One region of the Candidatus Brocadia sinica JPN1 genome, then DNA from elsewhere that is predicted to be linked to it. Evidence: riboswitches for the same ligand, from Rfam matches in the RefSeq annotation. Region 1 holds a riboswitch; the other holds the start of a gene.
What was found. Region 1 has a riboswitch for cyclic di-GMP ahead of BROSI_RS11930 (cytochrome c). Riboswitches for the same ligand answer to the same signal wherever they lie in the genome.

Region 1 (8,090 bases):
AAATAAGTTATAAGATAATTATGATATTCTGTCTTAGTATGGTTGGTGCTGTCAATATGGCAGCACTGTGTTATAAAATGGCATTATTGTGAAAGTAATTTTTAATTTCCTTGAAAATTTTAACTAAAATTTGTTAGTATAACGGGCCATGGAAATAAACAGAAATACGATAATTAAAGACCTCATTGAGTCTCATCCGGAGACACTCGCTGTATTCAAAAAGTATAACCTTGTCATAGCGGGCGGGGTTCGCGGGCCGAATGAACCCATAGCCTTTTTTGCCAAGGCACACGAGGTTGATTATGACACCCTTGTTAAGGAGCTCAACGAGGCTATTGAAAAGGGCGGTGGTGAGCATGTTGAAATTCCAAAGCTTGAAGAAGACAAGATTTATGAAAAGTTTGTGAAAACGGCGATTGTTTTAACGCTTACCGTAGGTGTAACATTTGGCGCCATCATATTGAGTTACATCGCTATTAAATTAAATTTTAATTCAATTTATTATGCACTCATTCAGGCACATGGTCACGCGCAGCTTTTCGGCTGGGTGGGACTTTGCGTTATGGGCTTTGCCCTATATATTGTGCCGAGGGTAAAAAATGCCGAACTCAAACACAGGAATCTGGCAAATCTCTGTTACGGACTTATTATAACAGGTATTTCACTAAGGACTATATTACAACCCATACCGTTTCATGCCATCAGGTTCTTACTTCCCATATCCGCTATCTGTGAAATCATTTCGATATGTCTCTTTGCATTTATTATCTTTAGCACCATATTTTCCAGCAAAGAAAAGATCGGCATCTTTGATAAGTTTTTCAAGGCAGGAATAATCTGGTTTCTCATCTCCATGTTTATAAATTTTGGGATGATATGGTATATATATAAACACGCTATTTATGAAATTCCCAAGGCAGTTTTTAGTCCTTTTGTACATCTCTATCTCTTCGGTTTTGTATTTATGTTCATCTTTGCCATTAATATCAGGACGGTATTTGCCTTCCTCGATATCAAACCTGTCAGAGAAAAGGCTGTCAATTTGACCTTTTGGGTTATGAATATATCAGTCCCGATTTATTTTGTTACCCATATGTTTGCGAATAAGAGCATCGTTGCGCTTCGGCTTTCACAATTCATTGTATTTCCTATGGCCTTCGCTATTATCACATTCATCTACGGTCTTCGCATCTTTGAGCGGTCTACTAAGGAACTTCACGACGTGGTGATGGACAGGAGTTACGCCAAGACTATTCGCACTGCATATATCTGGCTTATCGTCACCACGGTTATTCTGCTCATAATCCCATTTCTGGGGCATGGTTCCGAATTACAACGAAGGTTTCACGGGTCACTGAATCATGCCGTTACCGTGGGCTTTATAACTATGATGATTATTGGCTATGCATCGAAAATGATCCCCACTTTTAAAGGGATTGACATGTATAGCTTAAAATTATCAAACATTACCTTTATCTTATTGAACACGGGTTGTTTTCTCAGGGTATTTTCACAGATATTGGTGGGTACGAGTGGCGGCAATCCCATATTTTATGCTACTATGGGAACTTCTGGATGGTTTGAACTGGCAGCATTGGGTGTCTTTGGTTATAACTTGTGGAAAACCATGAATACTACGCAGGAGACAAAGCCTTCGGTATCTAAGAAATTAACCGAGATCACAAAGGATACAAAGGTCTTTGATGTGGTAGACCAATACCCGGAAACGCTACAAATATTTCTCGACTTTGGGTTTAGCCAGATGGCGAATCCGGTGATGAGAAATACTATGGGTCGGGTTGCAAGTATAGAAATGGCGACCAAGATGCACAATGTGGATATAGACAAATTCCTTAGTGCTCTTAACGACAAAATTGCTTCAAAAAAATAAAATCTTTTGATTTTTTCCTTGACGTAATACCGTGAGTGTAATATAAGTATCTGAAAGATACATAACGATAAAGGCAAACCCTGAGCAATCAGGGGACGCAAAGTAAAGGGTCTTATCAGTTGTTTAAACAGTTTAAGCCGTTTAAATTGTTTAAACGGCTTACGAAGAGATAGCCTTACTGCCGAAGATGTTAACCAACGTCTTTACAGTAAGGCTTTTTTATTTTACGGATATTTGTAAAAAGTTTCGCGTGCAACTCTACTGTTAGCGTAGTAATCGTGTATTACTTTCTTACCATATAAGTGTGCTATTTTGAAAGGAGGCAGGAAATGAAAAAAACCGGTCTAATGCGTATTACTGCGTGTTGCTTGTTTGTTGTTGCTGCGGTAGGTATGTCAGATGTATGGAAGGATAATATAGTTCTTGCGAAAGAAGGTATAGAGTCCAAGCATAGTGCAGAATCTACACCTACCCGTTCATTGATGCGGGTAATCAGTTCCCATACGTCCAGGATCCTTGAGGCCATAATGGACGGTGATCATGATGCTGTAATTAAGGAGTCATATGCCGTTGCAGAGAGTAGCCAGGCCATAATGAAAAATTTCTTTCCCGAGGGTGGACAAGTTGGAGAGTGGTTCAAAGAGACGGGTAAGGATCCAAAAAACGCCGAGGATGTACAGACGGTAAAAAAGGAATTTGAAAAATATATGAAAACTGTTGCTGATGCTGCAAAGAATGTTGCCGAAACCTCAAAAAAGCACAATATTGTAGAAACGTATAAAAGCCTTGATGCAATGTTGAAAAATGCATGTTTTACCTGCCATGAGACTGCCCGGCCAAAATGGCCAGAATGGCCGGAATGGATGAAGATAACCGGGGGTTAATCGTATATTGAGATAGCACATCCGCATTCGACGGATGTGCTATCTCTTATGGAGTTTAACGAATTATCAATGTTTGATCCGAATCTAACTCTTTGAAAAATCAGTGCAAATCTGCGTGAATCAGCGTCCAAATGCATTTTTTATGTTTTTAACAAATTCATAAAAGAACGTTTGTGCTTTTTACCAGCACAAAATGAAGAAAAACCCGCCTCCGGTTTCCTTGGTATGGCAAAAAGAAGCACAACGATAGCCAAGATAAACCATCCGAAAATCAGGGATGTCTGCCACAGAAAAAGATTGTTTCAGCGGATGGATGCGGGGAGGGATTATCCCGTCACGTGGGTAACAGGCCCGCCGGGTTCGGGTAAAACCACACTGGTTGCAAGCTATCTTGATACCTGCAGGGTCCCCTTTCTGTGGTATCAGGTGGATAGGGGGGATGCGGATATTGCAACCTTCTTTTATTATATGGGTATGGCGGCAAAAAAGGCGTTTCCTAAAAAACGAAAGCCCCTTCCCGTATTAACCCCTGAATACCTTTCAGACATCTCCTCATTTACCCACCGATATTTTGAAGAACTCTACGGCAAATTAAACCCGCCATTTATCATTGTCTTTGATAACTATCAGGACGCGCCTGATGAATCGGATTTCCACGACGTTATCAGCGCCGGTTTATCCACAATTCCTGAAGGAATACATGTCATCGTAGTAAGCAGAAATGAGCCATTGCCAGCGTTCTCCCGTTTGAGGGCAAATAATGGGATACATTTCATAGGGTGGAATGAACTCAGGCTTACTCTTGAAGAATCCAGGGAAATTGTCCGGATGAAAGACCGGAGATCGTTCACCAATGAAAGTATTACCGATTTACATGAGAAGACGGATGGATGGGCTGCCGGACTGGTGCTCATGGTGGAGATCGCAAAGACAAAGGACATCGGGCGCCACATCCTGAAGGAACTTACCCCTCAGGAAATATTTGATTATTTTGCAAACGAGGTCTTTAAGAAGACGAATAAACAGACGCAGACATTTTTACTGAAAACAGCCTTCTTGCCCAGGATGACGCCGCACATGGCAGAAAAGCTCACCGGCGCCAACAATTCTGAACAGATACTCTCAGACCTGAATAAGAAACACTATTTTACCACACAGTACGGTTATCACGTACAAAGCGCCTACAAACAGCAAGGAACCTCATTGCAAGATTCTTTGCCTTCCGGTGTGAGGAAGAAAGAGGAAAAACCGCACCATGCCATCCTGTCGTATCAGTACCACCCCCTTTTCCGGGAATTTCTTCTTTCGAGGGCGAGGAATTCATTTAACCCCGAAAATCTTTCGCAGATACAACGATACGCCGCGGAGATATTGGAAGCATCCGGAATGATTGAAGATGCGGCTGTGATCCTCAGGGACGACAAAGACTGGAATGGCCTCGCAAACCTGATCCTTAATCAGGCAGCATCCATGTCGGCTCAGGGAAGAAACAAGACCCTTGAGGAATGGCTTCTCAGTTTTCCACGTGACATGCTGGAGAATACCCCCTGGCTTCTTTACTGGCTGGGCGTCTGTCGCTTTTTGTATAATAATCCTGCCGAAAGCCGTACGTATTTTGATAAGGCATTTGAGCAGTTTCGTGCTCAGGGGGACTTTACCGGAGTATGGTTATCCTGGGCATATGCAGTAGATACCTTTTTCCATGAATTTGATAATTTTTCCCCCTTCGATTCATACATTCAGATATTTGAAGAACTCATTCAGCAAAGGCCTGTATTTCCTTCACCCGAAATAGAATTTCGCATCATTTCCTGCAGGTTTATTTGTATGATGCTTAGGCAGCCGGATCACTCTGAAATTAAACTATGGGCGGAACGGGTATTCGCTCTCCTGCAAAAGTGTAGTGACGTGAACCTCTGTTTACAAACGGGATTTTATCTGTCAGTTCATTACGTGTGTATGGGCGATTTCATCCGTGCCGGTATTCTGATTAATCTTCTTCGCAAACGGGCACAGGCAGAAACGGCCATCCCCTTAATGCGGCTTTTGGTAAAAGCTGCCGGGGTGCTTTATTCATTGAACACCGGTTCCTCGGGCTTGTGTATTCAGCATGTTTCTGAAGCGTTAGCGTATGCCCATGAAACAGGTGTGCATATTTGGGATATCCATGTGTTGTCAACCGGGGTATGTGCTGCCCTCAATGATGGTGATATGGACACAGCCACACGATTGCTGCGAAAGATCGAACCGGGTCTGGCAATGGCACGAAAAATCGATGTCGGTTTCTATCATCACATCAGTGCCATGAAGGAGATGCTTATGGGCAATTTATCATTGGCCGCAGAACACATACAAATAAATGTGCGTATACTTTCTGAAATAAACGCTCATTTTGCTCTCACATTGGGCAGGATTACTATGTCCCACGTTTACGCCGCTTTGGGAAAATATCCTGAGGCGGTAGCTCAGCTTGCACTCGCCAGGCAAATTGGTCTTTGGATGAAGAGCAAACATATTGAGTATATGTGTCTCCTGACAGAGGCGTATTATGCCCTGGAGTTGGGAATTGAGGGGGTAGATGAATTGAGCAATGCAGAGACAAGCAGGCATTTGCCCTTTTCTCCCCCATACGATAAAGGTAAAGAATCTGAGGGGGATTCACAACTCCCCCGGTCCCCATTTGTTGAGGTGGACGCTGTGCACGGGATCGAGATACTTCGCAGGGCAATGGCGCTGGGGCGTGAACAGAACTTTATCGGTTGTTTTATCTGGCGTTTTGACATCATGCCCCGGCTGTGTGTAAAGGCATTAGAAGCAGGGATCGAGGTTGCGTACGTACGACACCTTATCCGCAAACGGAATCTGATCCCTGACGACCCTCCCATCCAATGTGAAAACTGGCCGTGGCCAATAAAGATATTTACCCTGGGCAGGTTCATGATTCTCAAAGAGGATAAACCAATACAATTTGCCGGGAAAGTCCAGCACAAACCGTTGGAAATGCTCAAGGCGATCCTGTCAATTGGAGGCGGTGAAGCGCCTGAAGATCAGTTGGTCGATGCCCTCTGGCCAGACGCAGAAGGCGATACGGCTCATCATGCCTTCGAAATTACCCTGCATCGCCTGAGACGCCTCCTGGACAGTGATAAAGCCGTTATCCGCCATGGAGGGCTGGTGTCATTGGATAAGAGATATTGCTGGGTGGATATGGTGTCATTTGAACGGATGGTTGAAGATATTGAAGATATGCGCAGGGAAATGGAGAAACGGGGAACCGGTGAAGCGGAGAATGGGGGAACCGGTGAGGCGATTCGGAGTAGTCTCCCCCATTCCGTTTTCCCGATTCCCCCTTTTCCCCACGCTCCCCCTATTTCCCCAACTCAGTCAGAGATGCTCCGGTTTGCGGAAAAGGCAATGAATTTATACAAAGGATCATTTCTTTCCCCGGAAACCCGGCACGCATGGGCGGCATCCGTACGGGAACGCTTGCGGGACAAATTCCGCCATCTTGTCATCTCACTGGGCACTCATCTGGAACAAACACGGCAATGGGAAAATGCGGCAGCACATTACCGGAAGGCTGTTGAAAAGGACGATCTTGCCGAGGCATTTTACCAGCGGCTCATGGTATGCTATCAACAGCTTGGTCAAGGCGCACAGGGAGTCGAAGTTTACCATCGCCTGAAGAGCGCTCTTTCTGCTGCATTTGGAATCGAACCATCCCCTTTAACAGAGTCCCTCTACAAGTCACTGTGTTGTGATAATACGTAGTAGTGGCAACTATAATAAACGCCTTAAATAATAACAAGAATGTAGGATGGGTGAAGCGATAGCGCACCCATCAAATTACGGTTTTGTATAGGGAGTTTAACCATGGAATATCGTAGGGCATGGTGCGCAGGAGGTTGGTATTTTTTTACGGTGGTTACGTATAAAAGACAACCGATTCTGACTGTACCGGAGAACATTTCTCGTCTCAGAAGGGCCTTTCATCATGTAAAACAAAAACGCCCATTTGGGATTGACGGAATTGTAGTATTGCCGGATCATGTGCATTGTGTTTGGCGATTACCCGAAGAAGATCGTGATTTTGCAACGAGGTGGCGATTAATCAAACATTTTTTTAGCCGGGCATGTTTTTCTTTGGAAGAAACGCAAAGCCACTCAAGAAAGGGTAAACAAGAACGTACCGTGTGGCAGAGACGATATTGGGAACACCTCATCCGTAATGAAGAAGATTGGCGGAGGCACATGGATTATATTCATTATAATCCCGTCAGGCATAAGCTGGTGGCAAGGCCATGCGATTGGCCACATAGTTCATTTCAAAAGGTGGTCAAACAAGGTTTGTATGAATGGGATTGGGGGAGCAGCGAACCTGAAACGATTGAAGAAATGGATTTTGAATGAGATTATGTAAAATGGTTATTATGTTGATGACTCTGCTCCGCCTGACCCATCCTGCATGAAAAACGACGAAACATTGGGAATGATGGGTTCACTTCGTTTAACCCATCCTACATAATCTAGTAGGATGGGTGAAGCGATAGCGCACCCATCAGATTTTATTCGTATAGCGACAGAATATAAAGCTGTAATTGACCAATATTTACAACTTTTCTGAAAAAATCCTTAATCCGTATGCTATCCGTATGCAACCGCGTGATAGCGTATGTCAAACAGGGTATCCGGCAATTGGCAATCCTTTAGTCGTCTTTATCAATTTAGTTTTTTTAATAATTTCCAATGGTCGTCTGTTTTTATAAAACCTTTTGTCAGATAGGAGGAGGACGCAACATGGAAGGTATAAAAAAATGGCTTTCAGTATTTTGTGTCTTAACCGTTTTTGTAGGTATCTTCATTTTTACCCTGCCTGCCTGCAGTTTTGCTGTTGTGTATCACACGAACGAAATAATCCAACAAAGTGAAACCACCTGGTACGCTGCCGATAACCCCCACATCGTCCAGGGATATGTAATACTTGATCCCACGGTAGAGGGTGTAGTTATATTGACAATAGAGCCAGGATGTGTCGTAAAATTTGATGGCAATGCATACATATCCACTGGTCAATACCAGGTAAAAGGCGCCTGTTTAAATGCGAATGGGGACATTGGCAATCCCATCATCTTTACCTCTAATCAGGCAATCCCGGCGCCGGGTGATTGGCGTGGGATAAGATTTGAGGAGAGTACCGGCGGGGTAAGTATGAGCAATTGTATCATTGAATATGCGACTGATGCGGTTCTTTGTACGGACAACGCAGTACCTTTCCCCCTTTTTCAAAACTGTACGATCAGACATTGCGGACGTGG
Region 2 (8,090 bases), 2.1 Mb from region 1:
GGAATAGGCACACCCCGCATAACTACTTCCCGCGAGATGGCTGATATGGCATGGTTATTTGAGCAGGCGGCATCATCAGGTATCGATTATGTGCTTGTTCATAATCTGGGTGCAATACGTCTGGCAAAGAAATTCGGATTAAATATTTTGGGAGACTATTCATTAAACGTCCTGAACGTACAAGCTTTCAACCTTCTTGAAGAATTGGAAGTCTCCGGAGTCACAGCCGCCCTGGAATGTTCCTATAAACATTTGAAACAATTATCTTACAAAGCGCCGTTACCCGTAGAATGTGTCGTTCATGGACCAGTTCCCGGTATGATACTCGAACACTGTATCCCGGCCATGGTGACCTCTAAATCACATAAAAAAGATCACTGCCGACAGGTGTGCCAATATATGGGATACGCACTCAGAGATGAACGGGAAGAAGTACGACCCATCGAAAATGATCAGTACTGCCGTACCCATCTCCTGTTAGCAAGAGATATCTGTGTATTGCCATACCTTCATTCCTTTGTGCAGACTGGCACAAAAGTATTACGGATTGAGGCACAATATTATAATGACTCCTTGGTAAAAACCCTGGTGAGCATGTATCATAAATATTTAAGCATATATGCAGAACACCCTGGTATTTCATTGCCGATACAGGAAAGTGAATGGGACATATTAACTGAAAATAGTCCAAGGGGATTTAACCTGGGCGGCTATGCGCAGGATATAACTCACTCAAAAAGTACAGCAGAGGTAATGAAGAGTATCAGACAGTGACGAATGAAAATATCCGGAGGAAAAAAATCTTTTTCAACAGCATTGCTCAAACCCAGCTACCAAAATTTTAAGGGCATTTTTGTATAAATTTCATTATTTTATTGCAGCTCCGCTGCGCCAGGAATATTGTATCAACTATGACAACAAACCATATAGGACCTGATGCCATTCTCCGGAAAAAGCTGGAATATCTTATTCCATGCGTTTACCATTTTTATAAAAAACCGATGCAGATCATCAAGGGTCAAATGCAGTACCTTTACGATCATACGGGTAAGCAGTATCTTGATTTTTATGGCGGGGTGTCTGTAATGAACGCAGGGCACTGTAACCCGGAGGTTGTGGAGAAGATCTGTGAGCAGATGAGAACGCTTCAGCATACCACCGCCATCTATCTCACCCAGCCCATGATAGACCTTGCTGAAAAACTGGCGCTGATTACCCCCCCGTCACTCAAACGGTCTTTCTTCTGTGCCAGCGGGTCCGAGGCCAATGAAGGTGCCGCGCTTCTTGCCCAATTGTATACTAAAAAACACAAATTTGTCGCCGTCCAGCAGGGGCTCCACGGCCGTACGAAGCTTACTATGAATCTTACAGGGCTTCCGATGTGGAGAACCGATCCCAATCCTTCTGGAGATATTGTCCACATTCCGGGGGCATACTGCTACCGATGTGCTTATGGACTTACATATCCCCTCTGCGATTTACGATGCGCAAGGTATCTTGAGGATGTTGTTAAAAACGGCGAGTTTGCAGCCTTTATTGTTGAACCAATTCAGGGTAACGGCGGTATTATCACACCGCCTTCCGGCTATTTTCAATTGATTCGGAAAATCCTTGACACCTATAATATGCTCTTTATAACGGATGAGGTGCAGACAGGGTTCGGTCGGACGGGAGAGATGTTTGCCATTGAGCATTGGAATGTTATACCCGATATTATGACTATGGCAAAGGCCCTGGCCAATGGCACTCCCATCGGAGCCTTTATCACAAATGATAAAATCGCCTTATCCTATACACGTCCTGGCGCTTCCACGACCGGCGGCAATCCCGTATCAGCTACGGCAGCACTGGCGACAATGGACGTTATTGAAAGGTATCAGCTCGTGCAAAGGGCAAAAGACCTTGGAAACTATTTTAAAGACAAACTGATTGAACTGCAACAAAGGCATAAGCTTATGGGAGAGGTGCGCGGAAAGGGACTAATGCTGGGTGTTGAACTGGTCAAGGAGAATAAGATTCCTGCAGCCGAAGAAACAGACAACATCCTCGAAGATTTCAAAGATCGTGGTATCTTAGCGGGAAAAACGGGTGTATCACGGAATGTGCTTACTTTCCAGCCGCCTTTGGTAATTACACGTGAAGATATAGATCGTGTGATAGAGGCTTTGGACGAGATACTTTTTGACTGAAATATTCTAAAGTGACGACTAACGAGACTGAGAATAAGAGTTTCTGAAGGAAACTCAGAGGAAGGATTTTCACATGAAAGATTATACAAAGGGCAAAAGCCCGGAGATGCTCGAACCGTTTTTCCCAAATGAACTATTCAGGCACATTATAGTTTTGTGTTTTCTTGTTATTATCGAATTGGTTGCTGTCATCTTTTTTCCATTGCCCAAATTAGTAAAGAAACCCGACCACATACCCTGGCCGTTACTGCCGGTTTATAATCTAAAACAACTCATCCAAAACGAGACTCTTTTTATTTCTATCCTTGTTTTATGTGCTTTACTATTTGTTTTCTGGCCATTCCTTATACGTGAAAGAAGATATACCGTATCATCTTTCAATAACACGGAAGGTACAAATAGCGGTTATGCCCGGTATGTCAAAGAGCGTTGCAATCTATGGCAAAGGCCCATCCCATTTATGATCGTCATTACTGCGATTATTTTCGTGGTTACGTTATGTTTTATAAACCCATAAAACTGCTCCGGATATTTCTCCCCATTTTCACTTTAATTTTTTGTTTTCTTCCGGTTAGTTGTGTCATCTATCCTGAGTTGGTGGAAAAAGGGACAAAATCTCCTAGAGCCGAACGGTGCGGAGATTGCCATAGAGATATTTATGCCGAGTGGAAGGACTCACCCCATGCCAGCAGTTTCATCAATAGTGCATTTAGGGAAGAGACCAATGAATATCAGTTTACCTTTTGCATAGGATGCCATGCCCCCGAAACCATTTTTACGAATGAAAAGATTGCACCACGTAGTGTGAACCGGGAGGAGGGTGTAAATTGCAACACCTGTCACCTGAATGACTGCAAATTAAGTGGTCCTACACCTGCACACGGACCGCACCCCATTGCAGAAAAGAATCCATTTTTCAGGACAAGTGAGCTCTGTGGTAAATGTCATATAAGTACGTTTCTGGCATGGCAGAAATCAGATACAGCAGAGGGGAGGAAAACCTGCCAGGACTGCCATATGCCTGCAATAAAGCGAAAGCTTATTCAGGATGACCCCTGGCAGAAAATCTATCCTAAAAGAGATGGGAAACAGCACCTTTTCTCATCTCTGGCCATGTTTCATGGAAATGAGAATCTGTTAAAATTATCCTTTATACAAGTAACCCGTTCGGAAGGAAAGATTAAAGGTGTATTGGAATTAGAAAATACAGACATTCCTCACAGCGTACCCACCGGGGATTATGGATACAGGGAAGTTATTGTAACGACCGAACTGTTGGATAAAACGGGCCAGATTATAGATTTAAAAAAAGAAAGCCTGTTTATCGAATTGAAAACGGCTTTACCGTACAAGGGGAAAAAATGCATTCCCTTTTGCTTTGGCTGGAATGAGAATTCATCTGTAATTAAAGCTACCGTGATCCGAACATCCTTTCATAAAGACAGAAATATTTTATTGTCAGAAACGATCCATAAACTTTAAATAGTTTGCTGAAGCCGAAAAAGTTAAACAAAAGGATTGCCATCAGGATGCAAACATTGAATCCGGGGTCTGTAAAAATTGCCACGAAAAGGGATTTGAGAGGAATTGGTTATAGTATCCTGAATTTAAAGAATATCGCGAAGTAACTACTATGATTAAAACATATTTACGATTGATTTTTTATACTGGTATTATTTTATTACAACCATTAGTATGGGGAGATGATATTTATGCAATAAAACCAAATACCCCCCCCTTTCTTACCGGTTCCTGCACTGACAGATGTCATGTGAATTACATGGCCTATCACACGGCGTATCAGGGGAAGGTATTCCAACATAAGACGCACTCCCCCAATCAGGGATTGGAGTGCAGTCAGTGCCACAATAATGATGCCGTTCATACAAAAACACACGGTGGTCTTATTATACAGAACAGTGACTGTTGGGTCTGTCATCACAAAAGAGACACCAAAGCAATCTCGAATCCTTTATACGCGCAGGATAAGGAACATGTATCAGATTTCTCGATTAACCGACCCCTTATAAAAAAAAATTCAGAGGAATACAGGGAAGATAAAGGATTTTCAGGTAAAATTGATTGTTTACGTTGCCATGCCGATGTGAATGATTACATAAATGGAGATATTCAAATCATCGGCATAAAGATACCGGATTGGATGTCTCAGGCAGTGTCATGTACAGATTGCCATAAGCCGGAATCAGGCGGATATTCATTCAAATCTGTCCGGGAATATTGTATCGAATGCCATAATCAGGATTATGGGTTATTGTATGATGCATGGAAAGAAGCGCTCGATAGCAAAATCAAGCAATTTTGTAGAAATAATTTAACTATGCAAGACTCTGTAAGACTGATTCAATCGTATGGCATACACAATTTCCGATTATCACAAACACTCTTAAGATCAATAGAACGATAGGGAGAGAGAAATTGGGGTGTGGAGAATGTGGAAGAAAAAATACAAGAATAATTTTTTCATACCCATCATCTTCTTCTCTTCCCTTTTTCTTTATTTTAGGCTCTTTCTGTAAACTGAGTGGTTGCATTTGAATCATGATTGAGGAATGCGTACATTTTCATTCAGATAAACTGAGGTTAGAAGGTATCCTGACATATAACGAAGATATGCAGTCATCCCCGGCAATCCTGTTATGTGCACCGCACCCCAATTTGGGTGGTGACATGGATAACAATGTTATTACGAGCATTGCCCGGGTATCAGTCAGCATGGGATTTGTATCCCTTCGGTTTAACTACCGGGGCGTGGGAAATAGTGAATGTCATATAAAGGGCGTTGCCCAGAGATTCCAATACTGGGATACATCCCTCAATGGCGGTGACTATACTGATGCCGTTGCGGATACCCATGCGGCTCTTCATTTTTTGGTTTCACAAATTGGCGTAACCCAGGAAATTTTTCTGGCAGGATATTCATTCGGCGCCGTCGCAGGCATGAGGGTGGGCGCAGAAAGCAAACACGTGAAGGCATTCGCTTCTCTATCAACGCCTTTTGGTCGGTACACCCTGGATTTTTTACAGGAATGCAAAAAGAGTAAATTATTTATTTACAGCCGGAATGATTTTGCAGCAACAGCGGAGGATACTCTAAGAGGTTTTGAAGGTCTATCATCCCCAAAAATTTTGGAATTAATAGAAGATAGTGATCATTTCTACAGAGGGCAAGAGGACGGCCTTTCACAAAAGGTCTGCGCCTTTTTTAAACTCCAAATCAACAGATGAATTGGCGAATTACCCGCTCAATTCAATTCAATCATTCATGTGTACACATAGTTGAACTATTGGGAGGTTTAACATGAAAGAGCTAATCTATTGCCCATATCGTTCTGATAATTTCCATACAGTTTCTTTCCCAGAAGGGAATCCATGTTGGCACACGGACATAACACAGTCCTAAAATATCCTGAATAAAGTAAAAATAATAATGAAGACACTTCCCGCTCTGATTGTATTTGAGAAACGCCTTGTGGGTATTATTGTGTTTTTCACAAAACTTATGATTGAAATCTTAGAAATATTTTATTTTTTACTTGACGAAGAATGATAGTTATTGTATATATTTAGGCGACTACATTGATGATATACCGCACAGTTGTAAAGTAGTAAACTTAAAATACAGAGCGATAAAGGTAAACCCTGAGTGATCAGGGGGCGCAAAGTAACAGGGTCTTTAAGTTTACAAGGATGTAATGATAAGATAGCCTTACTGCCGAAGGTGTTTTAAAAATATCTTCACAGTAAGGCTTTTTTGTTTATAGAGTTTAACCGTAGTAACGATGATTTAAAAGGGCGGCGTTTATTTGGGAAAGGAGGGAAGAAACCGAAATTAATTTCAAAAGTGGAATGCCATCGTATAAGAAAAAATTTAAAGATATTTTTTGAGGAGAAGGAGATTATGAAAATTGGCAGAATGAAAAAAGGATTATTTGGGTTAACGCTATTATTAATGATTTTTATGGTGGGGCAGATATGCCTTGCTGGTCAGAATGACGGGAAGATAGGAATCGGTCGCATTAAAATCTCAAATGATGATGAGGTGGTGAAAAAAACTTTCCAGGGAGGCAGCAGCAGTGGGAAGAAGGTTATTTTGTACGCTTCCTTCACCAGCGATGCGGAATCATCCATTGATGGCGCAGATTTACCCATTTGTTTGCCTGTTTTAGAAAAGGATTCCGCTTACATGTATGTTGCTTTTCGGGTAACGAAGGCAACAACAGCGGATATAAAATGGATTATCGACGGTCCAGGTTCAATTCATATTACTCACAATGAAGACGGGTTTGTGGATCCTATAGATGGTGGAACCTTAAAACCTGGTTACTGGTACTTTGCGTGGTTTAAGCTGGATCCCTCTGGGTTATCGGTTAATACCGTAAGTAGTTCATACACATTTACTGGAAAGGTAAGCATAGCAGGCAAGGACGATTGGGAAGATGATTCTTGTAAATTTCAGATTGTAAAATAAAGCTTCTACAAAATTACTTTTTAAGTGAGGAGGAATAGAAAAATGGAAAAGTGGACTCTTGGAATATTAACATTATTGATATCGCTTACGATATCGTTAAACAGTGTATTTGCAAAGAGTGGCGGCGGAGGAAGACCTGTGCCTGTGCCAGAACCTGTAAGCTGCCTGCTCTTTCTAGCGGGCGGCGCTACCTTGGTAACTTTACGGCGCTTAAGAAGTAAAAAGAATTCCAAAGTTTTCAATGAACATTCGCAGGACGCCAACGTACAATAGCGACTTTACGATAACACTTGGTGTAACATACAGACCTGACAACACACTCACTCTCATGGAAGAGAGTAAGTGTTGTTAGGAATTGTATAACTCTTTCTTACGATTTTGAATGCTTCGTTAAACCGTCAAATATGCATCCCGTGGCTTTGGATATTTAGATTACGATGATCCACTATTTCATTTGGATACTAACGGCATCACTTTATACCCCTCTTTTTTTTGTGCTTTATCGTCATGGCTGGAAGTCTTCTGATTATACGCACGCCTATTTTATCATACCTGTATTCTTTTGGCTTGTGTGGCGTAAACGCGCACTCCTGAGAGAGTCCATTCAAAAGAGTACACCGGGCAACAACTTCTTTGGCCTTTCTATCCTGCTATTGGGAATTTTTCTGTTTACTTTTGGTTGGCGGCAGGACTATCGGTTTCTTACTGCGCTTTCTTTACTTCCGGTTCTGTATGGATTGGTAAGTTATCTTTACGGATTAAAAGTAACAAAGATCTTATCTTTTCCTATTCTTTATCTGATATTGCTTGCGCCGATTCCCACCGGAATTATTGATAGCGTTACCCTGCCTATGCGTTATGGCCTTTCCGTTGCCACGGAGACGATCTTAAAACTTTTTCATTATCCAATCACAAGGGAAGGGCTTTTATTAACGATTGGCAAGACTGATTTGTTTATGGGACAACCTTGTAGTGGATTTCGTTCTATCGTTACGATGTTTTCTTTGGCTTTAATTTATGCATATATAAATAAGGGCAGCATATCCAAAAAAGGTGTCCTTGTCTCTTCCATTATTCCTCTTGCGCTCGTGGGCAATCTTATCCGGATTATAACCTTATGCCTTATCACCTATTATTTTGGCGAGGAAGCTGGCCAGGGATTTTTTCATAGCATGAGCGGCGTTGTAATATTCGTGTTTATCATTCTGGGATTAATTGGATTGGAATATTTGCTTGAAAGATGCAGGATAACAAGATGAATAAGAAGAAAAAAGGATTGATACCTATCGCATTGTTGTTATGCGCTATTATTTATTGCTTCGGTTTTCCAAAAGCAAAATATGAAAGCCTGAATATCCTTTCCCAATTGAAAATACCGCTTGAGATTAACGGATGGCAGGGAAGGGATGTGG

Region 2: it holds a riboswitch for cyclic di-GMP, as region 1 does, so the genes downstream of both, BROSI_RS02165 (hypothetical protein) here and BROSI_RS11930 (cytochrome c) in region 1, are expected to answer to the same signal.

Annotation. Positions count from the first base shown of each region.
Region 1 is NZ_BAFN01000001.1:2,627,803-2,635,892, forward strand. It holds gene BROSI_RS11925 (DUF1858 domain-containing protein) at 149-1,891, shown strand; cyclic di-GMP riboswitch class I at 1,954-2,077, shown strand; gene BROSI_RS11930 (cytochrome c) at 2,221-2,775, shown strand; gene BROSI_RS11935 (AfsR/SARP family transcriptional regulator) at 3,001-6,546, shown strand; gene BROSI_RS11940 (REP-associated tyrosine transposase) at 6,649-7,185, shown strand; gene BROSI_RS11945 (LamG-like jellyroll fold domain-containing protein) at 7,573-8,090, shown strand, end outside.
Region 2 is NZ_BAFN01000001.1:479,249-487,338, forward strand. It holds gene BROSI_RS02135 (peptidase U32 family protein) at 1-774, shown strand, start outside; gene BROSI_RS02140 (aspartate aminotransferase family protein) at 912-2,189, shown strand; gene BROSI_RS19625 (hypothetical protein) at 2,263-2,706, shown strand; gene BROSI_RS02150 (multiheme c-type cytochrome) at 2,628-3,671, shown strand; gene BROSI_RS02155 (hypothetical protein) at 3,823-4,614, shown strand; gene BROSI_RS02160 (alpha/beta hydrolase) at 4,749-5,435, shown strand; cyclic di-GMP riboswitch class I at 5,832-5,927, shown strand; gene BROSI_RS02165 (hypothetical protein) at 6,109-6,678, shown strand; gene BROSI_RS02170 (PEP-CTERM sorting domain-containing protein) at 6,721-6,951, shown strand; gene BROSI_RS02175 (exosortase/archaeosortase family protein) at 7,116-7,937, shown strand; gene BROSI_RS02180 (exosortase C-terminal domain/associated protein EpsI) at 7,934-8,090, shown strand, end outside.